Halioglobus japonicus: one gene and its partners. Each later gene encodes a partner of the first gene's protein in a complex. Links are inferred from orthologs where the notes say so. Each region holds a gene or a part of one and is shown on either strand. Other genes may lie near its edges. The genes, in order: BST95_RS12930, holA and dnaN.

What was found.
Region 2: the proteins of BST95_RS12930 (region 1) and holA are in contact, whole or in part, in a cryo-EM structure (PDB 8GIZ), measured with the Escherichia coli proteins. The link is inferred for Halioglobus japonicus from one-to-one orthologs.
Region 3: the proteins of BST95_RS12930 (region 1) and dnaN are in contact, whole or in part, in a cryo-EM structure (PDB 8GIZ), measured with the Escherichia coli proteins. The link is inferred for Halioglobus japonicus from one-to-one orthologs.

The regions. Positions count from the first base shown.
Region 1 is NZ_CP019450.1:2,747,391-2,751,983, reverse strand. Bases 1,452-4,376 are described here. They hold BST95_RS12930 (hypothetical protein), read left to right. Parts: upstream 1,452-2,381; coding sequence 2,382-3,371; downstream 3,372-4,376. Other genes in these bases: BST95_RS12920 (cupin domain-containing protein), read left to right, coding at 4,111-4,376; BST95_RS12925 (PilZ domain-containing protein), read left to right, coding at 3,389-3,739; tmk (dTMP kinase), read left to right, coding at 1,735-2,382; mltG (endolytic transglycosylase MltG), read left to right, coding at 1,452-1,729. Outside these bases: pabC (aminodeoxychorismate lyase), read left to right, coding at 1-707; more of mltG, read left to right, coding at 701-1,451; more of BST95_RS12920, read left to right, coding at 4,377-4,593. UniProt on the Escherichia coli protein: Part of the beta sliding clamp loading complex, which hydrolyzes ATP to load the beta clamp onto primed DNA to form the DNA replication pre-initiation complex.
Region 2 is NZ_CP019450.1:1,282,142-1,293,261, forward strand. The notes cover bases 6,358-9,356. They hold holA (DNA polymerase III subunit delta), read right to left. Parts: upstream 8,363-9,356; coding sequence 7,352-8,362; downstream 6,358-7,351. Other genes in these bases: imuA (translesion DNA synthesis-associated protein ImuA), read right to left, coding at 6,461-7,198; BST95_RS06110 (LPS-assembly lipoprotein LptE), read right to left, coding at 8,372-8,896; leuS (leucine--tRNA ligase), read right to left, coding at 8,915-9,356. In the rest of the region: BST95_RS06035 (PaaI family thioesterase), read left to right, coding at 1-154; BST95_RS06040 (cupin domain-containing protein), read left to right, coding at 181-660; BST95_RS06045 (antibiotic biosynthesis monooxygenase family protein), read left to right, coding at 657-962; BST95_RS06050 (putative signal transducing protein), read left to right, coding at 940-1,254; BST95_RS06055 (iron chaperone), read left to right, coding at 1,244-1,579; BST95_RS06060 (cupin domain-containing protein), read left to right, coding at 1,576-1,893; BST95_RS06065 (GNAT family acetyltransferase), read left to right, coding at 1,895-2,323; BST95_RS06070 (zinc ribbon domain-containing protein YjdM), read left to right, coding at 2,330-2,668; BST95_RS06075 (universal stress protein), read right to left, coding at 2,665-3,477; BST95_RS06080 (Y-family DNA polymerase), read right to left, coding at 3,566-4,990; BST95_RS06085 (O-acetyl-ADP-ribose deacetylase), read right to left, coding at 5,128-5,643; BST95_RS06090 (DUF2788 domain-containing protein), read right to left, coding at 5,640-5,852; BST95_RS06095 (OsmC family protein), read right to left, coding at 5,882-6,319; more of leuS, read right to left, coding at 9,357-11,120. UniProt on the Escherichia coli protein: Part of the beta sliding clamp loading complex, which hydrolyzes ATP to load the beta clamp onto primed DNA to form the DNA replication pre-initiation complex.
Region 3 is NZ_CP019450.1:615,921-626,852, reverse strand. Bases 3,468-6,278 are described here. They hold dnaN (DNA polymerase III subunit beta), read left to right. Parts: upstream 3,468-4,226; coding sequence 4,227-5,330; downstream 5,331-6,278. Other genes in these bases: BST95_RS02950 (phospholipase D-like domain-containing protein), read right to left, coding at 5,363-6,278; dnaA (chromosomal replication initiator protein DnaA), read left to right, coding at 3,468-4,146. Outside these bases: membrane protein insertase YidC, read right to left, coding at 1-1,305; membrane protein insertion efficiency factor YidD, read right to left, coding at 1,319-1,567; rnpA (ribonuclease P protein component), read right to left, coding at 1,567-1,950; rpmH (50S ribosomal protein L34), read right to left, coding at 1,965-2,099; more of dnaA, read left to right, coding at 2,602-3,467; more of BST95_RS02950, read right to left, coding at 6,279-7,183; BST95_RS02945 (endonuclease/exonuclease/phosphatase family protein), read right to left, coding at 7,180-8,052; DNA replication/repair protein RecF, read left to right, coding at 8,300-9,403; gyrB (DNA topoisomerase (ATP-hydrolyzing) subunit B), read left to right, coding at 9,440-10,932. UniProt on the Escherichia coli protein: Confers DNA tethering and processivity to DNA polymerases and other proteins. Acts as a clamp, forming a ring around DNA (a reaction catalyzed by the clamp-loading complex) which diffuses in an ATP-independent manner freely and bidirectionally along dsDNA.

The DNA of each region.
Region 1 (4,593 bases):
ACTATCACTGGCAGCGGCTTGAAGCGGGCCTTCTCACGCTACAATTTCCCGACAATACACTCGAACACGCTAGGCAGTGCCTGGCGCTGGCCTGCGATGCGCTGCATGAACTGTCCTGGGCGGCATTGCGGCTGACGATAACTCGCGGCACTGCGCCGCGGGGTTATGCACCGCCAGCCCAAGCTGCGCCGCGGGTGATTATCAGTGCTGCGCCGTTGCAGCAGGATCGGCGTGAGCCCGGATCGCCAGCCAAGGTGGGATGGGCGGACATTCGCTGGTCTGCGCAGCCCTTGCTGGCTGGACTCAAACATGCCAATCGGCTCGAGCAGGTGCTCGCCGCCGGCGAGGCGCAGCGCCGCGGGCTTGACGAGGTCGTGGTGCTTGATCAGCAGGGTGATGTCAGCTCGGTGAGTGCCGGCAACCTGTTTATTGTTGAAGGCGACCGGCTGCGCACACCGGCGCTGGAGACCTGCGGCGTCGCCGGTACCCGTCGGCGCTTTGTGATAGAGCGTCTGGCGCCTGCACTGGCTCTGCACTGTGAAGAGACTCACTTGAGCCCGGCAGACCTGGAGCGAGCGGACGAAATTTTCTACTGCAACAGCCTGCGCGGCCTGCAAAGTGTTGGCGAACTGGGCGGCACGGCGTTCACGCGCTTTCCCGTATGTGAGGCGCTGCACCAGCGCTACTGGGAGTTGATCACTTGCTGAAACGTTTGCTGTTGCTGGCGCTTGTGCTGCTGGGGATCGCCGCTGGCGCCGGCTGGCAGATCAAACTTGCCTGGGACACGCCGCTGGCCATTCCCGACGAGGGGCTGCCCCTGACTGTCGCTTCGGGCCAGACCCTCAAATCATTGGCGGTAAATCTCAAGCGCGACGGTGTTTACGCTCACCCCTGGCTGCTGCGTGTGTATGGCCGCTATACCGGTCAGGACCAGCGCATTAAGCGCGGCGAGTATCTTGTGCCTGCGGGTACCACGCCGGAGGCATTGCTCGCGCTGCTGGTCCGCGGCAAGGTCATCAGCTACCAGGTCACCCTGCCTGAGGGCATTACCCTGGCGAAGGCACTGGACATTCTCGCTGCCCAGGACAACCTGCAACATCATCTGGATGGACCTGTCGACGCCAGAATTGCGACGCTGACCGCCGACTATCCCGGTAGTGAAGGGCTGTTCTTCCCGGACAGCTATCGCTACGAGAAGGGAGATAGCGACTGGGATATCCTGCAGCGGGCCTATCGGGCCATGCAGGAGATACTGGCCCAGGAGTGGGCTGGACGTGAGGAAAACCTGCCCTATGCGAGCGCCTACGAGGCACTGATCATGGCCTCCATCGTCGAGCGAGAAACCGGTGTCGCCCATGAGCGCGGCGAAATTGCCGGTGTGTTTGTGCGTCGCCTGAACAAGAGTATGCGCCTGCAAACCGACCCCACCGTGATTTACGGTCTGGGCAGCAGTTACCAGGGCAATTTGCGGCGCGTGCATTTGCGCGACGACAGCAATCCCTACAACACTTATCGTCACAAGGGCTTGCCGCCCACGCCGATCGCATTGCCCGGCCGCGAGGCGATTCATGCTGCGCTGCATCCCAAGCCCGGCAAATCACTTTATTTCGTGGCCCGCGGCGACGGCAGCCACTATTTCAGTGAGACGCTTGCCGAGCACGAGCAGGCCGTGCGTAAATACCAGTTGAATCGTAGATCAGATTACAGGTCGAGCCCGGAGAAACGCTGATATTCATGGAACCCAGAGGTCTATTTATCACGGTGGAAGGCGGCGAGGGGGTCGGCAAATCCACCAACATGCAGTTTCTCCAGGAGCATCTTATTGAGGCGGGCGTCGATCTCGTGGTTACTCGCGAGCCCGGAGGCACAGCGCTCGGCGAAGACATTCGCGAACTACTCCTCAAGCCGCGCGAGGACAGCATGGCCGACAACGCCGAGCTGTTACTGGTCTTTGCCGCGCGGGCACAACACCTGGCCCAGCTTGTCGAGCCGGCACTTGCCAGAGGGCAATGGGTGCTGTGCGACCGTTTCACCGATGCCACCTACGCCTACCAGGGTGGTGGTCGCGGCTTATCGATGGCAACCATTCGGCAGCTCGAGCAATTGGTTCAGGGCGATCTCCGGCCGGACTATACGCTGTTACTGGACTGCCCCGTAGAAGTGGGCATGTCCCGAGCCAGTGCCCGGGGAGAATTGGACCGGTTCGAGCAGGAACAAGCGGAGTTTTTCCAGCGGGTACGCAATACCTATCTACAGCTGGCGCGCGAGAGTAGCGGCCGTTACCACCTGGTGGATGCAGCGCGACCACTGAATGAGGTTGAGCAGCAGCTGGAGCAGGTGTGTGCCGAATTGCTCGCTTGTTGGGGGGCACGACATCGGTGATGGATTTAACCCGATTGCCGGAGATTTCTCCTCCACTGCCCTGGCATGCGGACGCCTGGACAAGGCTCCACCAGCAACTGGGCGACCAGCGCCTGCCGCACGCGCTGATGCTAGCCGGGCTGGACTATTCAGGTGCCGACCGCCTAGCGCTGGCACTGGCCCGTCTGCTCTTGTGTCACTCACCTTCCGGAGGACTCAACTGCGGCACCTGCCACGGTTGTCAGCTGAGCGCGAGTGGCACTCACGGTGACTTTATGTGGTTGGCGCCGGAAGAGGGCAGCCGTGTCATCAAGATTGACCAGGTCCGCCAGGCGGTGGATCTCGCCCAGCAGACCGCGAATTTTGGCGCTCACAAGGTGATTGTCTTCGAGCCCGCTGATGCCATGAATGTGGCGGCGGCCAATGCGCTGCTCAAATCCCTGGAGGAGCCCTCTGCAGGCACCCACTTGATTCTGGTTTGCGGCAGGCCGCATGGGGTGCCCGCGACGATCCGCTCGCGCTGTCAGATGCTCAAGCTCGCCAGCCCGACTGCCGAACAGTCGCTGGTGTGGCTGGATCAGTTAACGGGCGATCGGCAGTCGAGTAGCGATCTGCTCGAGCTCGCCGACGGCAAGCCGCTGCTGGCGGAAGCGATGTATCGCAACCCTGACGACAAGGACCAGCACGTGGCCAGGCTGACCTGCCGCAGCCTGTTCCAGGGTAAGGTGAGCGCCGCTGAAGCCACTGGGCTGTTGGCGGGGGCCAGCGCACCAGAGACGATTGAGCATCTACTGGCCGCGACCCAGAGCTTCATTCGCCGGCTCAATGGGCAGGCGCTGACCAGTCCCGTGAGTCGCGAAGCGTTCCTTTTACTTGATGAGTTGGGCCGATTGCGGATGTCGGTAGAGGGGGGCGCTAATCCGAACCCCCAGTTACTCGCGGAAGTAATGGTCGGAAAAGTAGATCAATTATTGGGGCTGGCCCGGGCCGATGATACTATCGGCGCATAACTACAGGGTTTTCGAGCATGGACGGAAGACAAAACAGTCGCAACGGCATTCTGTCGTTAACGATTAAGGACAAGGCAGTTCTCTATTCAGCCTATATGCCTTTTCTGGAAAACGGCGGTCTGTTTGTGCCCACCAATAAGCCTTACTCCATTGGCGATGAAGTGTTTATGCTGCTGACGCTGATGGATGAGCCCGAGAAGATTCCCATCGCGGGCAAGGTCGTCTGGGTGACACCCCGCGGCGCCCAGGGTAACCGCACGGCCGGTATCGGTGTGCAGTTCAGCGAGCAGGATGCCGGGGCCAATGCCAAAATTGAAAATCACCTCGCCGGCGCTCTGGACTCGGAGCGCCCGACCCACACGATGTGATTTATTAAACAAATCACATCAAGGTGGTCGCATAACCTCTTGTTTTTGTTGATTAATAAATAAAAAATTGGGCTCCAAACTGGAGCCCAACAAGACCATTAGGAGTGAAACATAAAGGAATTGCTTCCCTAAAAGAGCATTGGGTATGCTCCCGCGACCACCCGACTAAACTAGGGGATAGGTAGTCACACCCTTAGTATCGCTCAATTCTGGTAATTTTCCACAGCTTGCGTGGCGGTTTTTTAACATATTTCGTAATAAGTAAAGCTGATTAAATTATATTCAGGTATATAGACTCGCGTTTCGCGGCCAGCCTGCGCGTGCTGCGACGTTCTTAAAGGCCGCGACGGGGCTATACTTCGCGGTTTGAAATGGAGCTGATTTTGGGGCACTCGGTTATCGACAGGCACTTCATCGATTATCGCACCGGCGATCCCGCCAAGGCGCTTGCGGCCTGGCGTGAGGGCGAAACGGGCGGCCGCCTGCTGCTGGTTGATTTTGAGTTTGTCAGCTGGTGGCTTGAGGGCGCTCAGCCTGTGGCGCTAACCGCCATTTATCGCATTGATAACGAGGTGCTGCTGAGTGCGGTCACCGACGCCGATTTGCGCTCGACCGAATCGAGTGCGAAGGCACAACTGACCGCATGGGGTGAGGAGCACGACCTTTATGTAGCAACTGCCGGCGGCGTACTGCCGCTACTGCCGACTTGTATCCCCAAGCCCTGGGGGCAGGAGATCTGGTTTACCGGTGTTGAGGAGCGCGGCGTGTGTGCCTTTGGTGGCGCCGGTCGGCAGGTGCCTATTCCATGGCTGCAGGCGGTGATGCCCGAGGGCTGCGGCGCGCCAGGTGAGCCA
Region 2 (11,120 bases), 1.5 Mb from region 1 along the record:
GCGTGCGGTTGGCAAGGTGGTGAACTACAACCGCAGCCAGTTTATCGCGGAGGCGGTGGTCTATGATTCAGAGGGACGAGAAGTCGGGCGCGGTAACGGCATTTTCGTGCGCAGTAAAATGAAGTTGGCTGATATGGCCGGTTATGCAGGCTAAGCGCTGCCGCTAACAGGAGAGGATCGATGAGCGATTTACCCCGGGCGAATTTCAATACCATAGCCCTGAAGAAGGTGGGCAATGGCGAGGGCTTTTCTGCGTCAGCGGCGCGCTTGGGCGAACTGCTGGGGATGCAGCGAATGGGCTGCGGTATTGTTGAACTGGCGCCGGGCGAACGTGGCTGGCCGTTTCACCTGCATTATGGCGAGGAAGAGTTGTTCATCGTTGTCGAGGGCAGTCGGACCATGCGCTATGACGACGGTGAGCATGCGATCGGGCCGGGGGACGTATTGTTTACTCCGCCGGGTGATGGCACAGCGCACCAGATTATCAATACCTCGGATGGGCCGCTGCGATACCTCGCCCTGAGTATGCATGCGGATCCGGCAATGTGTTACTACCCTGACTCTGGCAAGTACGCGGCTTACGCGCAGCAGCCGGATGGTTCCTGGAAGTCCTTTATTGCCCATGAGGACAGCCAGGTCGACTATTATGAGGGAGCGTGAATGTGTTCGCGGTGATTTTCAGGGCGACCATCAAGGCGTTGGATCAGGAATATGTCGATACCGCTGAGACGCTACGCCAGCGCGCCCTGAGTGAGTTCGGTTGCGTCGAGTTCAAGGCCTGGACAGAAGGTGATAGCGAGGTGGCGATCTCTTACTGGAAAAGTGAAGCGGATATTCTGGCATGGAAGCAGGACGCCATGCATCAGCGTGCCCAGGCAGCGGGTGCCGCACGCTGGTACAGCAGTTACTCCGTTGAAGTTGTGGAGGTCGTGCGCAGGTATGAAAAAAGTCTATACCAGTGAAAATCGCTTCTATGTCGGGAATATCCGCAATCTCCTTGAAGCCCAGGGTATTGCCAGCGACTTGCGCAATGAGCATGTCTCCAGTGCGACAGGCGAAGTACCGGTGTTTGATGCCTGGCCCGAGCTGTGGGTCGAAGAGCGCGACTTTGAGCGCGCGCAGTATATTGTCGAGCAGGCCCTGAGTCCCGTCGATGCTACCCCATGGCTCTGCCCTCAGTGTCGGGAAGAGAATGACCCTGCCTTCGAATTTTGTTGGAACTGTCAGGCGGAGGCCCCGGCCAGTGACACCTGAAGTGAACGCTTATTTGCAGGCATTGCCCGACAACCGGCGAGCACGCATCACCGGTCTGATCGATATGATTGCGGCCCTGTATCCAGATGCGTTGCTTGATTTGAAATACCGGATGCCGGCGTTCAGTCAGGGCGATGGTTGGGTCTCAGTGGGCAGTCAGAAGCACTATGTTTCCCTGTATGCCTGTTCTGCAGAGCATCTTGCAGCCTTTCGCGAGCTGCACCCAGGCGTCAAAGGTGGCAAGGGCCGTCTCAACTTTCGCGATCGTGACGATATTGCCCTGGACGATCTCAAGCAGGTGGTGCGCTCGGCTATGGAGCAGTGACATTGAATAATCTGTTCGGCGATATCCCCGCGTCTCTCCCCGAGGAACTGTTCAGCGTGCTGGTTGAGCAGGAGGGCCTTAAGATCGAACGCATTGTCAGTCGAGGCCACTGTTCCCCAGCGGACGAATGGTACGACCAGGACACCCACGAGTGGGTCGCCCTGCTCAAGGGTAAGGCCGTGATTGCCTATCCTGACAAGCCCTCCGTCACCTTGGTGCCAGGGGATTATCTCCTGCTGACTGCACACGAACGCCATCGTGTGGACTGGACAATACCGGATGAAGACACCGTGTGGTTGGCGATACACTACTGATATGGATATTCGACAATTTGCAGAGGCTGACGAAGCGGCGGTGATTGAGCTGTGGCGGGATTGTGGCCTGCTGGCGCCGCAGAACAATCCGCAGCGGGATATTGCCCGCAAGCTGCAGGTTGGTCGTGAGCTGTTTCTGGTGGGTGAGATTGACGGTCAGATTGTCGCCTCAGTTATGGGCGGCTACGAAGGTCATCGCGGTTGGGTGAATTACCTTGCGGTGAGCAACGAGCACCGGCGCAAGGGCTACGGTGTGGTGTTAATGCGCCAGATAGAGGCACTGCTACTCGAGCGCGGTTGCCCCAAACTTAACCTCCAGGTGCGGCGCACCAACGAGGCGGTGCTCGCCTTTTATCATGCCATGGGCTATGGCGAAGATGAGGTGGTCAGCCTCGGCAAACGCCTGATTCCCGACAAATCGGCAGAGTGATCTAGTATGAGTGGACTACCCCCTTGCCCCGCGTGCGGCTCTACCTATACCTACGAAGACCGCGACCAGTTCGTGTGTCCAGAGTGTGCCCACGAGTGGCCGCAGGTGGCAGCGGCCGAAGAGAACGACGCCAGGGTCATCAAGGACGCCAACGGCAATCCCCTGACTGACGGCGACACGGTTGCCGTGATCAAGGATCTCAAAGTGAAAGGCTCGTCCTCGGTGGTCAAAGTAGGCACCAAGGTAAAGAATATCCGGCTTGTAGATGGCGATCATGATATCGACTGCAAGATCGACGGCATTGGCGCCATGAAGCTGAAGTCGCAGTTTGTGAAAAAAGCCTAGGGCATCGCCAGCACGTTGCAGTCGAGCTTGTCGAGGATCTTCTCGGCGGTATTGCCGTTCATCAGTGCAGCAATGCCCGAGCGGTGTGAGTTGCCGACGATGACCATACTCGCATCGATACTTCTGGCTACATCGACAATGACCTTGTCCGGCTCACCCAGCTTGATGTGAACGTGCTCGCTGTCGACGCCGGCGACTTCCATCAGTTTCCTCCGATCCGGCTTCAGGCGAAAGTCGGGAAAGGCATTTACCACGTGTACTTCGGCCATGTCGCTGGCGACCAGACGGAGGCTCAGGTCGAGAATGTGCTCATTCAGTTTTTCGTAGCTCTCGGTGCGCACATTGATATCGATACCGGCGAGGATGCGGGGCACCGGTGGCGGCGTGGCTTTCTTCACCAGCAATACCGGGCTCATGCACTCCCGGATCAGCGTCCAGTCTGAGGTTGATGTCAGCAGTCTGTGGCTGGTCGAGTGCTTGAAGGATGATTTGAACACCATGTCAGCATTGATGCGTGCGGCTGCGTTAACCACGGCGTGGTACCAGTCTTTGCCCCATTCCACTTCGCTGCTGGTGGCGGTGCCGGCAGCGGCAATGGGAGCCAGGTGTGTGTCGAGCGTGGCCTGCAGGGCAGCCATTTGTTGCTGTGCTTCCTCCGTGTCGCGCTCAATGCCTGCCTTGTCGCCGTGGATGCAGGCGAACAGGTGCAGGCTGGCGTCGATTTCAGCGGCGATGGCCGCTGCACGCTCCAGCGCGGGTTGCTCTTCCCCGGTGGGGTCGTAGACGACCAGAAACCGGTTTAAGTCCATCGTGTAATTGCCTCTGTGCACGGTGTTGGCGCCATTTTGGCGCAATCGACGTGAATTGGCACCCTCTAATTGCCGCGGCCGGACACGTTCAGGCGAAGATACCGTGCATAAACCAGGCCCGCGCCAGGCGATCGCGAAACACCCAGTAGTGTTCGCCGTGATGCCCGCGGGCAATGTAGTAGTCGCGACTTACAGGCTGCTGCCACCAGTTATCCTCGATACGTTCCGGGCCGTAAATCAGTTCCAGTCTGCCCTGCCAGTGCAGGGCGTTCTGGCGGCGCTCGAGCTCTTGTGGCTGGGGCATTAGCCAGAACGGTCGCTGCAGGCTGGTGGCACCGGCGTTGCCGCCAGCAGGGCGTTCACTGCAGGTGTGCAGGGCGTGTTCAGGCAGGTGTTCATCGCGGCAGCCGACCTGTTCCACGGCCTGTAGCCCGAGGCGGCTGCGCAAGCGGTCAAGCAGGCTGGCCAGGGGTTCTTTCTGTTTGCGCGGGTTAAACAAATCGAGGTTGTCCAGGTCGCCGGTGCGTAATTCGCTGCACTCCAGGGCAATGCCCTCCACGCCGGTTTGCAGTTCCAGTCGGTCCAAGTGAATCAGGGTCAGGCTGAACCAGCTTTTCCAGTCGCTGTGACTGCTGGTGCTGCGCACCTGAAGCTTGCGCAGGGAGTGATCAATGCCGATCAGCTGCCAGCAGATTTCTGCGGTTTGCAGCTGGGTATTGCGCAGGAACTTGCACAGCGATTGCAGCAGTAACTGCATGGCCGGCTGCAGTTCGTCATTGGCTTTTACCTCGTAACCAAACCAGTACTCGTCGTCGAAGCGCGAGGGAGGCTGGTAATCCGGGTGCAGTTCTTCCTGTTTGCCCAGTACCTGTTGCAGGAATGTTATGAAGGCTTTACCGCAGCGTCTGCCGAGGGCTGCCTGAGGGAGGGCGAGTATGTCGCCCAGAGTGTGCAGGCCGGCCCGTCGCAGGGAATCCACCGGGCCGGTGTGCTCCTGCAACAGGGTCAGGGGCAGGCTGGCCAGGCGTTGCTCCAGGGGTGTCTCTGCCGCCAGAGCGTCGGCTTCATCGGCAAAGGAGAGCAACCAGGCTGCCTTGGGAGTGGGTGCGAGAGCGAAGCAGGCGCTGAATCCCCGGCTGGCCAAACCGCGTCGCACCTCTTCCAGCAGGGGTGGCAGGCCGCGGTACAGCGCCAGGCAGCTGCCGATTTCAAGTTGCAGGCAGTCGCCGTGCCAGCTGTGCAGGCTGGGGGTGATGCTATAGGCCCAGCAACACAGTTGCTGCAGGCAGCGGGCCTCAGCGGCTGTATCGCGCTCCAGTAGCTGGAGTGGGTCATCACCGACCAGGGCTCGCACGGTGGCCGGTTTCATGCCTTCGCGCACCCCCGCGGCTGCGGCACAATCATTGGCCCGGAGCACGCGTTGTTTCTCCAGTACCACCACGGCGCGCTCCTCTGTGCGCTCAAGGCATTTCAGGGGCAGCAGGTGAAAGCGCAGGCACAACCACAGGCTCATAACTGGCGTTGCCAAACGATGGGGGATAGCTCGGCCATGTTAATTTGATTAATACTGTACATATATACAGTATTAATCAAGAGGGCATTGTTGTCCACGGACAGGTCTGCGACCTGTCGCTCGGGCAGGCAGGTCAGCTAGCCCTGATGGTGGGCCAGGGCTGAGCGCCAGGCGTCGTATACCGGCTGGCTGAAGAGGTAGAAATGAATGTCCAGGTCAGCAAAGGCGGCATCGGTGCTTACCGCCACGGCGATGGCTGCCGCTTCTTCCAGCGGGTAGCCGTACACCCCACAGGAGATCGCCGGTACGGCCAGGGAGTGGCAATCGTGTTGCAGGGCGAGCTGGTAGCTGTTGCGATACGCTGCGCTCAGCAGGGCTGGTGGGTTGGTGGCGCTGGCGTAAACCGGCCCCACCGTGTGGATGACATAGCGTGCGGTGAGTGCCCCGGCATCGGTAATGCGGGCTTCACCGGTGGGGCAGCGGACGCCATTGGTGGCGGGGACATCGCGACAGGCCTGGAGCAGGGCAGGGCCTGCGGCCCTGTGGATGGCGCCGTCGACACCCCCGCCACCGAGCATGCCCTCATTGGCCGCATTCACCACAGCATCCACTTCGGCCCGGGTAATATCACCCAAAGCCAGGTGCACAGTCACCCAACGCCTCCGGCATTTTCCAGCAGGTAGGAAATCACAAACTTGATGGCAAAGCCGAACATACCCATGGCCAGGCCAATATACAGAATGATGGTGCCGAACCTGCCCGCGTTACTGCGCTTGGCCAGGTCCCACACAATGAACATCATAAAGAGAATAAGGGCGGACACCCCGATGGTGACGCCGTACTCTGTCAGCCACTCATCCACATGCTACTCCCGGGCCGGTGCGGCCCTGTTCAGGAGGCGGCGATTATAGCAGTTTCCAGATGGGTGTCGGCACTGAGTGAGTTGGTGATCAGGCAGGCATCTTCGGCCTTGTGCAGTATGCGCTGGGCCTTGGCCTCGTCGACACCGGCGGGCACGGTCAGCGTGGCCTTGACGGCAATTGCGGTAAATTGGGTGACCCGCTCTACCCGGTCAAGCACGCCCTCGGCGTCGGCGGCCAGGTCGCTCCATTCCAGCTTGGAGGCGGCGGCAATGGCTCGGAAGGTGAGTGCAAAGCAGTCCGCCACCGAGGCCATGAGTAAATGTTCTGGCGACCACTGGTCGCCAGGGCCGCCGAATTCCGCCGGTGGTGCGGAGGCCAGCGGTGGCATAGCGCCGCTATTGATAGCGACATTACCAGTCACCTGGGCGGTGGCGTTGACGTGATAGTGGTGGGGGAAATCTTGCATGCTGCCTGCTCCTTATTATGTATGGCGGCAGGCAGTGTAGCACTCTTGGTGCCACGGCTGATGGTGATGACGCAACCATTGTGAACTTACCCGCCCGGCCGGGCCTGGCCAGGCCGGGTCTGTCCAGGCCGGCAGGTGGCACTATGCGAAGGAGAACGCCGGCTGCTGCTGGGGGCTGTCCTGCCAGGTGGGTACTTCCCACAGCTGGGGTTGTTCCGGGATATCCTCGGCCGGTGGCAGGGCTACATCGAGATACTGGTTGCCGCCGCGCTGCTTGAGAATATGTACCTTACGGTATTCACGTATTTGCAGACGCAGGCCTGCCGGCGCATGGTTACGGGCGGCACTGTGGGGGCGGAATAACACGGCCAGGCTGTCGCTGTCGGCGGCGGCCAGCTGTAATTTACGCAGTTCACCGTAGCTGTATTCGTGGGCACCCAACCAGCTGAACACGGCGCTGCTGGTGCTGCTGCGCAGGGCCTGTTCGGTGGCCCACAGCAAATCTTCGCGGCTTTTCGGGTGCACCAGCAGGATTTGCTCGGTGTTAATACCGCGGGCCTTGAGCAGCGGCGCGTAGGGCGTAAAAGGTGGGGCGATGAAGACCTGCCAGCGGCCCTCGGCGCTCAGGGTTTCCATGGCAGGCAGAAACAGGCCCATGGCGCCCATGCCACAGCCATCACTGAGCACTTCCACAGTGTTTCCCAGCGACCAGCCGCCATCGCGCAACTCTTTGTCGAGGGTGCTGTAACCGGTGCCCAGGGTGTTGTCGTTCCGGTTGTTACCGGCATGCCAGTGGCGATCGCCATCGGCGGACAGGGCGGTGAAGTTGCCGCGCCAGGTGTCGTTGCGATTGATGACTTGCTGCAGAGCCTGGTTCATGTCGGGCCTCTCTTGTTGTTCTGCTTTGTGTTTACTGTATGTTTGTACACTGTATGTATAAACAGTAGTTGAGTGGCAGGCAGAGTGCAAGGCCCTGGGCAGGGGTATTAGTTGGCAAAAATGAGACGTGCCCTGAAAGGCGACAGGTGGGGGTTAGCGGCTCGCGGCGAGCTGCAGAACGAGGTTTTCCAGTTGGTCCCAGGGTTTGCCGGCGGCAAAGCCCTTGATGGTGCCATCGACGGCCGATGCCTGTTCAAGCAATGCGGTAAGTGTCACGCTGTTGTGCCGTGACAGTGCACCCTGCATGAGGGGCATGCGGTTTTTCCACACCCGCAAACCGCCCAGTACCTGCTGGGGTGACTGCCCCGCATCGACCTGCTGGCGGGCCTGGTGCAGGGTGCGTACTTCCCGGAGCAGAGCCCACAGGGCTACGGCCGGCTCGGTGCCTTCGCCGCGCAGGCCGTGGAGCATTTTCAGGCTGGTGCCGGCATTGCCCTTGAGGGCATGGTCGGTCATATCAAACAGGTTGTAGCGGGCGTTATTGGACACCGAGGCGGTAATGGTCTCGGCGTTGATCTGGCCATCGCTGGCCAGCAACTTGAGTTTCTCCACTTCTTGTACCGCTGCCAGCAGATTGCCCTCCACCTGCTCACACAGCAACTGCAGAGCGTCGTTATCGATGCTGAGGCCGGCGGCGCTGCAGCGTTGCTGCAACCAGCGCGGCAGGTCACGGGCTTCAATGGGCCAGATCTGCACCGTGGCGGCGGCCTTGTCCAGGGCCTTGTACCATTTGCTATTGGTGGACTGCTTATCGATCTTGCCGGACACAATCAGCAGGATGTCGTCGCTGCCGGCAGCCATATCGAGATACTCGCACAGGGCCTTGCTGCCATCGGCGCCGGGCTTGCCCGAGGGCATGCGTATTTCCACCAGTTTGCGCTCGGCGAACAGTGACATGCTGGACGCACTGTGCAGAATTTCATCCCACTTGAAGCGCGGCACCACATCGATAATTTCGCGGTCGGTGCAGCCGGCGTCGCGTGCGGCCTTGCGCACCAAATCACAGCACTCCTGTACCAGCAGAGGCTCGTCGCCACTAATCAGGTAAACGGGGAGAAGTTGCTGCTTGAGATGGCCGGCGAGTTTCTCGGGGTACAGGCGCATCGCGAGGTGTCAGGCCTCGGGCGTCTGGCTGGCGGCGAAGAAGGCGATGCGGCGCAGAATCTGCTGCGACAGTTCACTGCGCATCTCCGCCTTGAGGATGCGGATCTCCTCGGCCTTGCCCACGACGTTCTGGGGGTCGTTTTCCATCTGCTTGATCACCGTGCCGGTGGTGTCGGGCATGACGCCCTTGCCTCTGGCGTTGTTGATCGAGAATGTCGAACGCATGGTCAGTTCGAATTCCGCCGCTCGGGTGTCGGCATCCAGTGACAGGTTTCGCTGGCTGAAACGCTCCGGTCCGAGTACCAGCAGATAGTTGGCGTCGGCGCGGTCGTCGGCCCATTCAATGCCGGCATTGGCGAAGCGCAGCTTCACCTCGCGACTGAATTCGCTGTTGGGATTACTGGTGACCAGAAACAGCGAGCGCCATTCCTCTGGAACACTGGCGCCGCCGCTGCCGCGCAGGTGGAAGCCACAGCCGGATACCATGGCTGTGGCGCAAAGAGCGATAACAAGGGTGGCGAGGCGCCGCTGCATAATGGGTTCCGGCCTTAATCAGTTGGCAACAATATTAACCAATTTGCCCGGTACTACAATCACCTTGCGCACGGTCACGCCTTCCAGGAAACGCTGCACATTGTCCTGAGCCAGGGCCGCCGCTTCGGCAGCATCCTTGTCGGCATTGGCGGCAATGTTCATCTTGGCGCGGACCTTGCCGTTCACCTGAACCACCATTTCAATGCTGTCGCGGGTGAGTGCGTCTTCGTCGACACTGGGCCAGGGCGCATTGAGCACGTCGCCTGTGCCGCCGAGCGCCGGCCATAACTCGTGGCAGATGTGCGGCGTGATGGGGTTGAGCATTAGCACGATGGCGCGCAACGCTTCGTCCAGTACCGCGCGGCTCTGGTCGCTGTCGTCCAGTTTGCCCAGCTCGTTGCACAACTCCATGACCGCGGCGATGGCGGTGTTAAAGGTCTGGCGGCGGCCGTAGTCGTCGCTGACCTTGGCAATGGTCTCGTGCGCTTTGCGGCGGGCATTTTTCTGCTGTTCGGTCAGGGCGCTGGTATCCAGTGCCGGGGCCGGACCTGCGGCTACGTGGCCGTTAACCAGTTTCCACAGACGCTTGAGGAACCGGTGAGCGCCTTCAACACCAGAGTCGGCCCACTCCAGGGATTGCTCTGGCGGGGCTGCAAACATCGAGAACAGGCGTACAGTATCCGCACCGTATTGATCGATCAGGGCTTGGGGGTCAACAGTATTGCCCTTGGATTTGGACATTTTGGCGCCGTCCTTCAGCACCATGCCCTGGGTGAGCAGGCGAGTGAAGGGTTCGTCGGAGTTCACAAGACCTTCGTCGCGCATTAGCTTGTGGAAAAAGCGGGCATAAAGCAGGTGAAGGATCGCATGTTCGATGCCACCGACATATTGATCCACAGGTAGCCAGTAGTTGGCCTCGTCGCTGTCGAGCATGCCGTCCGTGTAATCGGGGCATGTGAAACGGGCGTAGTACCAAGAGGATTGCACAAAGGTGTCGAACGTATCGGTTTCCCGTACGCAGTCAGCACCGTCCAGGGTGAATTTACGCCATTCAGGGTCCGCTTTAATCGGTGAGGCAACACCGTCCATAACAACATCTTCAGGCAGCAGCGAGGGCAGGCGGTCTGACGGAATGGGAATGTCGCTGCCGTCGTCGAGATTGAGCATGGGAATGGGTGTGCCCCAGTAGCGCTGGCGCGAAACGCCCCAATCACGCAGTCGGAACTGGGTTGTGATCTTGCCCATGCCCGAGGCTTCCAGTCGGGCGGCAATACCTTCGAAGGCCGCATCGAAACTGCTGCCGTCGAATTCACCAGAGGCAGTCAAGGCACCGTGCTCGGTGTAGGCAGCCGCACTGGTGTCCGCTGGTTGGCCCTCGGTGTCGCATATAACGGTTTTCACCGGCAATTGGTATTTCTGGGCGAATTCCCAGTCACGCTCATCGTGGGCCGGCACAGCCATTACCGCACCTGAGCCATAGTCCATGAGCACGTAGTTTGCGACCCACACAGGTACTTCTTCACCGGTGAGGGGGTGGCGAGCGCGCAGGCCGGTGTCCATGCCGAGTTTCTCGGCCTGAGCCATGTCCGCTTCAGCGACTGAACTGCGCTTGCATTCGCCGATAAAGCTGGCCAGTGCCGGGTTGTCTGCGGCCAGCGCAAGGCTGATTGGGTGCTCCGCAGCCAGGCTTACGTAAGTGACACCGTAAAGGGTGTCGGGCCGGGTGGTATACACCTCGATGCGGTCGAGGTCCGCCACTGGGCTATCCAGCCCAAAGGCCAGTTCCACGCCACGACTTTTGCCAATCCAGTTGCGCTGCATGGTGCGCACGGCTTCTGGCCAGCCATCGAGATTGTCCAGCCCCGCAAGCAATTCTTCAGCGTAGGCGGTAATGCGGATAAACCACTGAGGAATCTCACGGCGTTCGATCAGCGCGCCGGAACGCCAGCCACGGCCTTCGATGACCTGCTCGTTGGCAAGAACCGTTTGATCTACCGGGTCCCAGTTTACGGTCGCCATTTTCTTGTAAACCAGTCCCTTTTCATAAAGACGGGTAAAGAACCATTGCTCCCAGCGATAGTACTCTGGCTTGCAGGTGGCGATTTCGCGGTCCCAATCGTAGGCGAAGCCCAGCTGACGCAGTTGGGAGCGCATGTGATCGATATTCTGTACGGTCCAGCTGGCGGGGGCGACATTATTGGCAATGGCTGCATTTTCTGCAGGT
Region 3 (10,932 bases), 2.1 Mb from region 1 along the record:
GTCCATCATGGCCTGGGATTGCTTTTGTTTGTCGTCGGCATACATCTCGCGGATTTCGAGCATCTTGGGCTGTACTTTGCGCATGCGTGCCATGGACTTGTAACTGGTAGCAGACAGCTTGAAGAAGGCGGCTTTCACCAACAGGGTCAGAAGAATAATGGCGCCGCCCCAGTTGCCCACCAGTGCGTACATCTTGGTCAGTAGCCAGAACAGCGGCTGGGCAATCCACCACAGCCAGCCATAGTCGACCACCAGATCAAGGTAGGGAGAGATCTCCTTGAGTCGGTACTGATCTTTCGGACCGGCCCAGAAACCCGCACCTACCTGACCGTTCTGGCCGGGGTCCAGGGTGATAGCCGGGCTGGTAAAGCCGGCGATATTGAAACCGGAACGGGTCACACGCGTGCTGTAGGTATGTGACTGCTCCTGGTTGGGCACCCAGGCGCTGAGGAAATAATGCTGCAGCATGGCAATCCAACCCGCGGGAAGCTGAGCCTTGAAGGGCTCTTCTGCCATGTCCTCAAAGGTGAACTTGGTAAAGCGTTCTTCGGGTTGGGTCAGCGCTGCACCTAGGAACGGTTGCATGCCCATACCTGAAGCGCTGGCTGAGGGAGCGACAGTGCTGTCGCGCTTGATCTGGCCGAACAGGTTAGCCTGCCAGCGCGTGTCGGAACCGTTTTCAATCAGGTAGTCCACGTTAACGAGGTAGTCACCGCGGGTGAATGTGAAGCGTTTGGTGACTTTTACACCATTATCGCCTTGCCACACCAGGTCGACAGCGAGCTTGTCATCGCTGTCGGTCATTTCGAAGCGTTCAGCACTGGCGGTAAACAGTGCGCGGCCGTTGCTGTCGATACCATCCTGCCCAATCAGACCACTTTGGGCGACGTAAATGCGGCGCTCGTTTTGTTCGAGCAGGACGAAAGCGCTGTTGGGATCGTCGATATCGGCCAGGTGGCGTGGCAGCGCCAGCTCGATGATGTCGCCACCGTTGAGATCAATGGCTACCTGCAGGCTGTCGGTGTGAACCTGGATGATATTACCGGAGTCAGTAGTCGTAGCCGGGACGTCTTTCGAAGCCTGATCGAGTGCCGGCGCAGTGGGAATATCGTCTTCACCCGCGGCCTCGCTCAGTGCGGGCGCTGTAGGCATTTCCTGGTCAGATGAGGCATCGCTGTTGAGAATGCGTGTGGTATCTGGGAGTCGGCTGCTTTCTCTCTCGTCTTTGAAAGCCACCCACTCAGTGAGAAGCATGAAAGAAAGTACGGCGATAGCGCCTATAAGTAGTGAGCGTTGCAGATCCATGTTGATCTCTGGGTTAGTGACTGTGGTGACAGCAGGGTTGTTTGGAATCCCGCGGCGGGACCGGGTCAATACCGCCTTCGTGCCAGGGGTGGCATTTACCGAGTCGGCGAAGCGCCAGGTAGCAGCCCTTCAGAACCCCGTATTCAGCGATTGCCTCCTGGGCATAGCTGGAACAGGTCGGGTAAAAACGACAGTGATGGCCAAGAAACGGGCTCAGCAGCAGCTTGTAACAGGAGATGAGCTGTATAAAGAGGCGGCGCATTAGGAATCTCGGCGGTCGGAAGTACGGCGAATGAGTTTCTGCCATTGCTGCTGCAATATAGAGGATAGCTCTGCGTTATCCAACTGATCCAGGCCTCGCCTGGCGAGTAGCACTACATCGAGGTGCTGTTCAGCGTCGGGGAGTTGGCGGAACACTTCTCTGGCAATGCGCTTGATTCTATTGCGCTGTACAGCAAGACGTACATTTTTTTTAGCTATAACTAAACCCAGGCGATGCCCGGGTTCGTTATTGCTTTTTGCCAGGAGCAGTAAATGCTTGTGTGAGGCTCTGGCCTCAGCGCCGTCAAATACTCGGCTATAGTCCCTGGCATTGAGTAGGCGCTTGGCTTTGCCGAAACTGGCGCTGGCCGTTTGACTGCCCACTCAGGGCCAAATCCTTAAGCGGACAGGACCTTGCGGCCCTTGGCACGGCGACGGTTCAAAACCGCGCGACCACCTTTGGTCGCCATGCGGGAGCGGAAACCGTGAGTACGCTTGCGCTTGAGTACGCTGGGCTGGAATGTTCTTTTCATGACTGCAATCCAATATCTATATATATGAAAGAAGATTAGGCCGGACCGACTTGCTTTGGTCTGGCCGAAAAAAGGTGGGGTATTCTATTGAAATGGCGTGGTTAATTCAATCTATTGCTTGGTAATTTTCCGGGTGTCGCGAGCGCGCTAAAAAGCTTGCAGAGCGCCGAAACCTGGATTGATTGGCAATCCCGCGCCAGTACTGGGGTAGCGCCATCAGCTCACACTTTTTGCATAATAAATAGACAGGTTATCCACAGAAAAACTTATAAAAACTATTTCCAACCACCTTGGTTAAAAAATAATCTAACCATTAATAAGTGATTGAAATATATACATTTTTAAAAAATTTATCCTCTAAAAATTGTTGTGGATAAGTGGCGCACGTGGCGCTATTATTCTTTGACCGCCAGGCGGCTCTGATGCTTGGCTAAAATAACGTTTTTATATACTTCTGATGATAGAAAGGCGCGGCATTGGGCCTCGCTTTAAGGGGATAGCTTTGCCTGGAGTAGTTTGGCAACAGTGTATCGACCGGCTGCAAGACGAATTGCCTTCGCAGCAGTTTAATACCTGGATTCGGCCTTTAGAGGCCTCAACGGACGGACAGAGTCTCACCCTGTTTGCGCCCAATCGTTTTATTAAAGATTTCGTATCCGATAAATTCGCAACTCGGATCGCCGAGTTGGTAAGTGAGTTAGAGCCGAGCAACCAGCTGGACGTGGTGCTTGAGATCGGCGCGGGTCGGCCAGTGCCTGAACGGGTAGCAGTGGAACAGCCTCGTGTGGCGCGGGCGTCTATGAGCATGTCTGCAGACCCAGTTGTGCCGGCAAGTCGACCACAACCGATTCAAGAGACGCCAGCGCCAGCCACACCTGCAGCATTTACGCCCCCGCCCAGTAGCGACATGGCCCCCGCTGTGTCTGGCTTTGCGGTTTCGCGTAACCCTGACGGCGTCAAAGCGGCTGTAAGCGAACCGGCTCAGAATCCGGCACGGCAATCCGAAATAGCCGGATCACTGCAGCATCAAAATGGTCTGGTGGAAAATTACACTTTCACCAACTTTGTGGAGGGTAAATCAAACCAGCTGGCATTGGCTGCGGCGCGTCAGGTGGCGGAAAATCCCGGCGATTCTTACAACCCGCTGTTTCTTTATGGCGGTGTCGGTCTCGGCAAGACGCACCTGATGCACGCGGTAGGCAATGCGCTGCGTCAGCAAAAGCCGGATGCCAAAATTGTCTATCTGCACTCCGAGCGTTTTGTCGCCGATATGGTCAAGGCACTGCAGTTGAATGCAATCAGTGATTTCAAGCGCTATTACCGGTCGGTGGATGCCTTGCTCATCGATGACATTCAGTTTTTCGCCAAGAAAGATCGTTCTCAGGAAGAATTTTTCCACACCTTTAATGCCTTGTTGGAAGGCGGCCAGCAGATGATTCTCACCTGCGATCGTTATCCCAAGGAGATCGATGGACTTGAGGAGCGTTTGAAGTCGCGCTTTGGTTGGGGGCTTACGGTAGCCGTTGAACCACCGGAGCTGGAAACGCGGGTGGCGATTCTGATGAAAAAGGCCAATCAGGCGCGGGTTGATCTGTCGCCTGATGCCGCATTCTTCATTGCCCAGCGTGTCAGATCCAATGTACGGGAGCTCGAAGGTGCGCTGAAAAGGGTGATAGCAAGTGCTCACTTCACAGGTCGGGACATCGATATTGACCTGATCAAGGACAGTCTCAAGGATTTGCTCGCACTGCAGGACAAGCAAGTGAGCCTGGATAATATTCAGCGCACCGTCGCTGAGTATTACAAGATTAAAGTGGCCGATCTGATGTCGCGTCGCCGCAGTCGTTCCGTTGCCCGGCCGCGTCAGGTCGCCATGGCGCTGGCCAAGGAGCTGACAAATCACAGCCTTCCTGAGATTGGTGACAGCTTTGGTGGCAGAGATCACACGACAGTTCTTCACGCATGTCGTAAAATCAAAGAACTTCGTGAAACTAACTCTGATATTCGCGAAGATTATAAGAACCTGCTGAGATCTCTCACCACCTGAGGGTGAGAGAGATGGGAAGTTTTGTTTTTTAATAGCGCGAATGCATTGTTCGCCGATTGGGCCAAGGAATAACGAATCATATGAAATTCACGATTTCACGGGATGCATTGATCAAGCCGTTGAATCTTGTGGCGGGCGTGGTAGAACGCCGTCAAACTCTCCCTATTCTCGCCAATGTGTTATTGGAGCTCGAAGGTGACCGGCTGTCTCTGACAGGTACTGACCTAGAGGTAGAGCTTGTTGGTCGTGTGCAGCTGCCGGCGGCAGGCGAACCCGGTGAAGTTACCGTGCCTGCCCGTAAACTGGTGGATATCTGCAAATCACTTCCGGAAGGCAGTGACATCAGTTTCACCGCTGAAGATTGCAAGGTCACTGTTAAATCGGGCCGCAGCCGATTTACTCTGTCTACCCTGCCGGCCCGGGAGTTTCCTAACGTCGAAGACAGTATGGGAACTCACCAGTTCACGATTAAGCAGGGCCAGCTCAAGCGCCTGATCGACCGCACCGGTTTTGCCATGGCGCAGCAGGACGTTCGCTACTACCTGAACGGGATGTTGTGGGAGCTCAAGGAGCAGAGCCTGCGTGTTGTGGCCACCGATGGACACCGCCTGGCACTGTGCACCCTACCAGAGCCGGTGCAGGTCAATGACGACACCCAGGTGATTCTGCCACGCAAGGGTGTGTTGGAAATGGCGCGCCTGTTAATGGAAGACGATGAAGATATCGCTATCGTGATTGGCAGCAATCATATTCGCGCTACTACCAATGAGTTTACCTTTACCTCCAAGCTGGTAGACGGCAAATTTCCGGATTATCAGCGGGTATTGCCCCGCAACCCGAACAAGATAGTGCTCGGATCTCGTCTGGAACTGCGCCAGGCCTTTACCCGTACAGCGATTCTGTCCAACGAAAAGTATCGTGGCGTCAGGCTGAAACTGACTGACAATAGCCTGGATATTGTGGCTAACAACCCCGAGCAGGAAGAAGCAGAAGAGGCCGTGCCCGTGGATTACCAGGGTGAATCCCTGGAGATTGGCTTTAACGTCAGTTATTTGCTGGACGTGTTGTCTGTATTGAGCGGCGAGCAGATCAAAATGTCACTGTCTGATGCCAACAGCAGCGCATTGCTGGAGGAATCGGACGAAGGTGACTCAGTTTACGTGGTAATGCCTATGAGGCTGTAGCGGGCGCAAGTCTATCCAGCCCCATCGCGGGTCTAGAATTGATATTCAAGGCCCGTGGCCCTCAGGGTCCGAAAGATGCGTCGCTGATTTCGCACCGCAGTGCCTTTCATACCACCCGCTTCTATAACCTGTCGCCGCATTTCCAGCCATTCGGGTGAACCCCACAGGTAGGATTCGTTCTTCAAGCGCTCAAACTCGTCGATCAGGTCCTGGCGAAGGCCTTCGCTCTCGAACAAGAAACCCATTTCGTTGTTGAATAATCGAGACCGGTGATCGAAGTTGGCTGTTCCGATAAAACCGTATTTGTCGCCTATCAGGTACTTGGCGTGCAGTTTTCCGTAATGTTTGTCACCACCGAGCGCTACATCATCAAGCTTGCCGGTTTCATAGATCTGTAGCTGGGGGTGATTGACGAGCTTCAGCCAGGTGTCACTGCCCACTAGCTCGTGACTTGTTTCATCTGCGCCCACTTCGCGCTGCCAGACGTGTTTGTAGTCTTTTCCCAAAAGCATGCGCGGTGCCATGTCCATATCCACAATGGCTTGCGCGGCCGCGTTGTCTGAGGTGAGCACAGAATTGGTAATCATTTCGTATCGGTGTTCTGGAGCCTCTGCAAGCCAGTCAAGTATCCGCTGGGCTTCGTCTAGGAATAGATTGCCTTGCTTGTCGTAGTATTTAGCGAGAAACAGATAGGGTGAGACAACTCGAATGTGGGTGCGGTCATCAAGCTCACGCACCTGTTCGAGCTGGTAGATGATGGAGTTCGGGTTATTGGCGAGATTGTTGGCGGCATCGGTAATCACTTTCCGATTGGTCAGATTGGCGAACTCGTGGGCTATCTGTACGTCCGCGTCTCGCCAGTCTTCGGATAGGTAGACTTCCATGTCTGCGAAGTATGGTTGGATGCGCGATAGTGACTTCAGCTGATTGAGTGATTCTTTAAATCGCTCGCGTCGTTTGGTATAGAGGTCTAATCCTGTAATGAACTGTCGGGAGCGGATCCTCCGATTGGTTTCATGGAGTGACAGTAGGCTGAAGTAGATTTCAGAGATCGCCCCAACGGTTTCGCGGTGCTCTGTCATATCCCTGGCGCGTAGTAAAATCTCAGCGTCGTTGTACGTGTCAGGGTTGGGCGACCCATCTTCTTTAATACCGTAGTAAGACAGCGACACATTGCGTCCGCCAGTAATGACTTTGGCGATCTCTGGTACGAAACCATCGACAACCATCAATTTGTCGTGGGAGCGACGGTTGACTGTAAATGGTGACTTTGAAGGCGCATTGAATAGGAAGACCTGTATGCGCGCGCGCCGGGTCGTCATTTCTCCCGCCTTGTTGCGAATAAAGCCGGCTTCCCGTTCACAACTGTGTAGCGCCCGCAGCCAGCGCTTGCTCAGAGTCATTGAGCCGATCGCGTCGACCATCAGGCGGATATCGACGCCGCGCTTGACCGCGTCGCACATGGCGCCCATGATCGCCAACCCGGCTAGGTCAGCTTTGAAGATGTAGTACACCGCATCTACGCTGTACAGCGCCTCTTCAATCAGGTGCACTTTGGTGACTAGCGAGCGGATGGCATCCTGTTCGCGACTGCCGAGCAGTTTTACCTGGCTGCCCTTGACTGGGATACTCGCATCGATACCGATTTGGAGTGGATCCTTGCCCAACTCCTCATTGGTGAGGCTGCTGCGGATCCTGTACCACTCGTTGATATTGGGGTCATCGATAGCGCCGGTTGGCGGGCAGTTCTCCAGTGCTTGTCGGTCCGCAGGGCACTGGTCAGCGGGAATGTTGGTCGTGGCGCAGGCGGAAACCAGTAATAGCAATAATGCCGTGGCCAGGCAGCGAGTCATCTGGAGTCCTCTTCAGTGCGGCGCCATCGCAGTGCGGCCATCACCATCTGGTGGTCAGATATGAGTTCGGGCGATACCTTGTACTCCACAAACTCTAGCTCAGGTGAGATGAGAATCCAGTCCAATCGTTTTGTTTTGTAGGTCGCTAAATTGGCAGCGTCAGGTTTAAAGGCCACCAGCCCTGCCTCGTCGACCAGGCGACGGATAACGGAATCTTTGCTGTTCCAGGTTTCGTTGAAGTCTCCCATGATAATCATCGGGAGTGGCGTCGCGTGGACCGCGGCGATAATTTTCTCTATTTGCCGCTGACGGGCATTCTTGCGCGAAAAGTCCAGGTGGACCGATGCGATTCGTACTGCGCGCTCCGAATGACCATCGTCCCATCGCAGGGTAGCTGCAATGAGTCCTTTCGTTGTGGTCGGTGGAGTCGGTTCAAATACGGTGGCTACCGGCTCGGAGAGGCGCATGGTTGTCAGCAATCCTGTACCGAACTGGTGCAGCCAATTCTGGGCGTGCAGCCCCAGCGTGCTGCACGCCACGTTGGAGGACTCGAGCAGATAAGTTGCATGATCAAAGTTGCCAGCCCAGCGAGAATTGACGTCCAGCTCCTGGAGTGCCACCACGGCCGCACGGCTTCGGTTAACGGTTGCAGCGACCCTATCCAGGTTTTCCTTGATCGAGGCTTGTCGGAGCAACAGCTGGTTCAATTTGGTGCCGCGTCCATGGGCGATGTTGAGTGTCGCCACATCAAGGGTCGAACCGCGGAAAACGTTAGCCGGGTCGGTGCCGAGCTCGCAGTAGGACTCTGCTGAGTAAGCGCTTGTTGAAGCCAGAAGCAGTAAGCAGCAGAGGTGGATGCGGCGGATCATATCATCATTACAGCAGTGTATCGGTAACCCGTCAAAACGAGCGCCAAGTCGTTTGCAGCATCCAGATGGTAGGTCTCGGGGGCAGTGACAAAGTACGGTAAACTAGAGCACGGTCGTTTGTGTGCCGAAGCGGTGAAAATCAAGCAAAAAACCCAAGACGCATAAAACCTAAAATATTGATATTAAAGGATAAATTCAAACTTTCAGGTGATTTTTTCGATCACTTGCCGGAGAATCTATTGCTGTGATGAACATTGCTTCGCTGTCGCGAATACACATTGATAATGTGCGAAATCTTCAGCAGGTGAAGATCGATACTTTGCGCAAGGTGAATGTATTTTATGGGCCAAATGGCAGCGGAAAAACCAGCATCCTGGAGGCGATACATTTACTGGGTATGGCGCGTTCCTTTCGCGGAAGCATCAAGTCCCTGATTACACACGGCCAGAGTCAGACGACGGTGTTTGGTGAACTGCAGCCCGGCAGTCTGCCTCTGGGCATACAGCGCGAGCTGACCGGAGATGTAACTCTTAAGCTCGGTGGTCGGCCGGTGCGAACTGTTGCCGCTATGGCAGAGCAGTTGCCCATACAAGTCATTAATGCCGACAGCTTTGACCTTTTAACTGGGTCACCTTCAGCTCGTCGGCAGTATCTCGACTGGGGTGTGTTCCACGTGGAACATCGTTTCTTTGACCAGTGGCAGCGCTTTCAGCGGGGTATAAAACAGCGCAATATGCTGCTCCGCCGTGGTAAACTATCCCCTGAGGAACTCGCCGTATGGACCCGTGAACTGGCGGCCTGCGGCGAGATAATAACGACCTATCGCAGAGCCTATTTCGAACTGCTTGAGCCGCGGTTTCAGGCCATTATTGCGCAGTTGGCCCCTTCCTTGGCAGGGCTGGAATTGCGCTTTCGACAGGGTTGGGACAAGCAGCTGTCATATATCCGGGCGCTGGAAAACAGTGAACCCTCTGACCGTGAGCAGTGCTACACCCACGTGGGCCCTCAGCGTGCGGATATCAGAGTATTGATCGGTGGACACTTGGCTGCAGATACCTTGTCCAGGGGCCAGCAAAAGCTGGTGGTTTGTGGTCTGAAGCTTGCCCAGGGGCAGTTGTTAACTGAGAAAGGACGAGGGCGTTGTACTTACCTCGTGGACGACCTGCCCTCAGAGCTGGATCAACAACATTGTCGCCTCGTGTGTGAGCAGTTGGCGGGAATGAAAGCCCAGGTATTTATCACCTGTGTGGACAGCGAAGATGTCGCCGCGGTTTGGCCCGTGGCAGACGGGGACGAATTTACCATGTTCCACGTGGAACATGGTGGAGTATCAGCCGTTGAAGCGCGGTGATCTCGTTATAAATAGAAGCAATCTTGAGAGTGATTCATGAGCGAAGAACAAAATTACGATTCCTCCAGTATTAAGGTACTGAAAGGCCTTGATGCGGTGCGCAAGCGCCCCGGAATGTACATCGGTGATACTGATGACGGTACCGGCCTGCACCACATGGTGTTTGAGATCGTGGATAACTCCATTGATGAGGCCCTTGCTGGCCACTGCAGCAAGATTGAAATCGTTATTCACCCGGATGAATCGGTGACCGTTAGCGATGATGGACGCGGTATTCCCACCGAGATGCACGATGAAGGCGTCTCTGCGGCGGAAGTTATCATGACCGTACTGCATGCCGGGGGTAAGTTCGACGACAATACCTATAAGGTATCCGGTGGTCTGCACGGTGTTGGTGTGTCTGTGGTTAACGCCCTCTCCTCCAAATTGACCCTGACAATTCGTCGCGAAGGCAAGCTCTACGAGCAGGTATACCGCCATGGTGTGCCCGATGAGCCTCTGGCCGTGATTGGCGACACCGATACATCCGGTACCGCCATTCGTTTCCACCCCTCTTCTGAGACGTTCACCAACATCGAGTTCCACTTTGACCAGCTCGCCAAGCGTTTGCGGGAACTGGCTTTCCTGAACTCCGGTGTTTGCATTGTGCTGAAAGACGAGCGCAGTGGTAATGAAGAAACATATAACTACGAAGGCGGCCTGAACGCCTTTGTCGATTACCTGAATCAGAACAAAACCCCCATCAACAAGGCCTTTTACTTCCAGGTCGATATGGATGAAGGCATTGGTGTTGAGGTGGCGTTGCAGTGGAACGATTCGTTCCAGGAAAGCATTCTCTGCTACACCAACAATATTCCCCAGCGTGATGGCGGTACCCATTTGGCGGGCTTCCGTGCAGCACTGACCCGAAACCTCAATGCTTATATCGAGAAAGAAGGCCTGGCCAAAAAAGCCACGGTATCCACAACCGGTGACGATGCCCGGGAAGGCCTGACCGCTGTGATCTCGGTGAAAGTTCCGGATCCCAAGTTTTCCAGCCAGACTAAGGACAAACTGGTTTCTTCCGAGGTTAAAACGGCGGTTGAGCAGGCGATGAACGCCCGCTTTGCCGAGTATCTGCTGGAAAACCCCCAGGAAGCTAAAGCGGTTGTCGGTAAGATGCTGGATGCGGCCCGTGCCCGTGAAGCGGCGCGTAAAGCGCGCGAGATGACCCGGCGTAAGGGTGCGCTGGATATTGCGGGGCTGCCGGGCAAGCTGGCTGACTGTCAGGAGAAGGACCCTGCCCTGTCGGAACTCTACCTGGTAGAGGGTGACTCGGCGGGTGGTTCAGCCAAACAGGGCCGGAACCGTAAGTACCAGGCGATTCTGCCCTTGAAAGGTAAGATTCTGAACGTCGAGAAGGCCCGTTTTGACAAGATGCTGGGCTCGGCAGAAGTTGGCACGATTGTCACCGCTCTGGGTTGCGGTATTGGCAAGGAAGAATTTGATCCTGACAAGCTGCGTTACCACAGTATCATCATCATGACCGA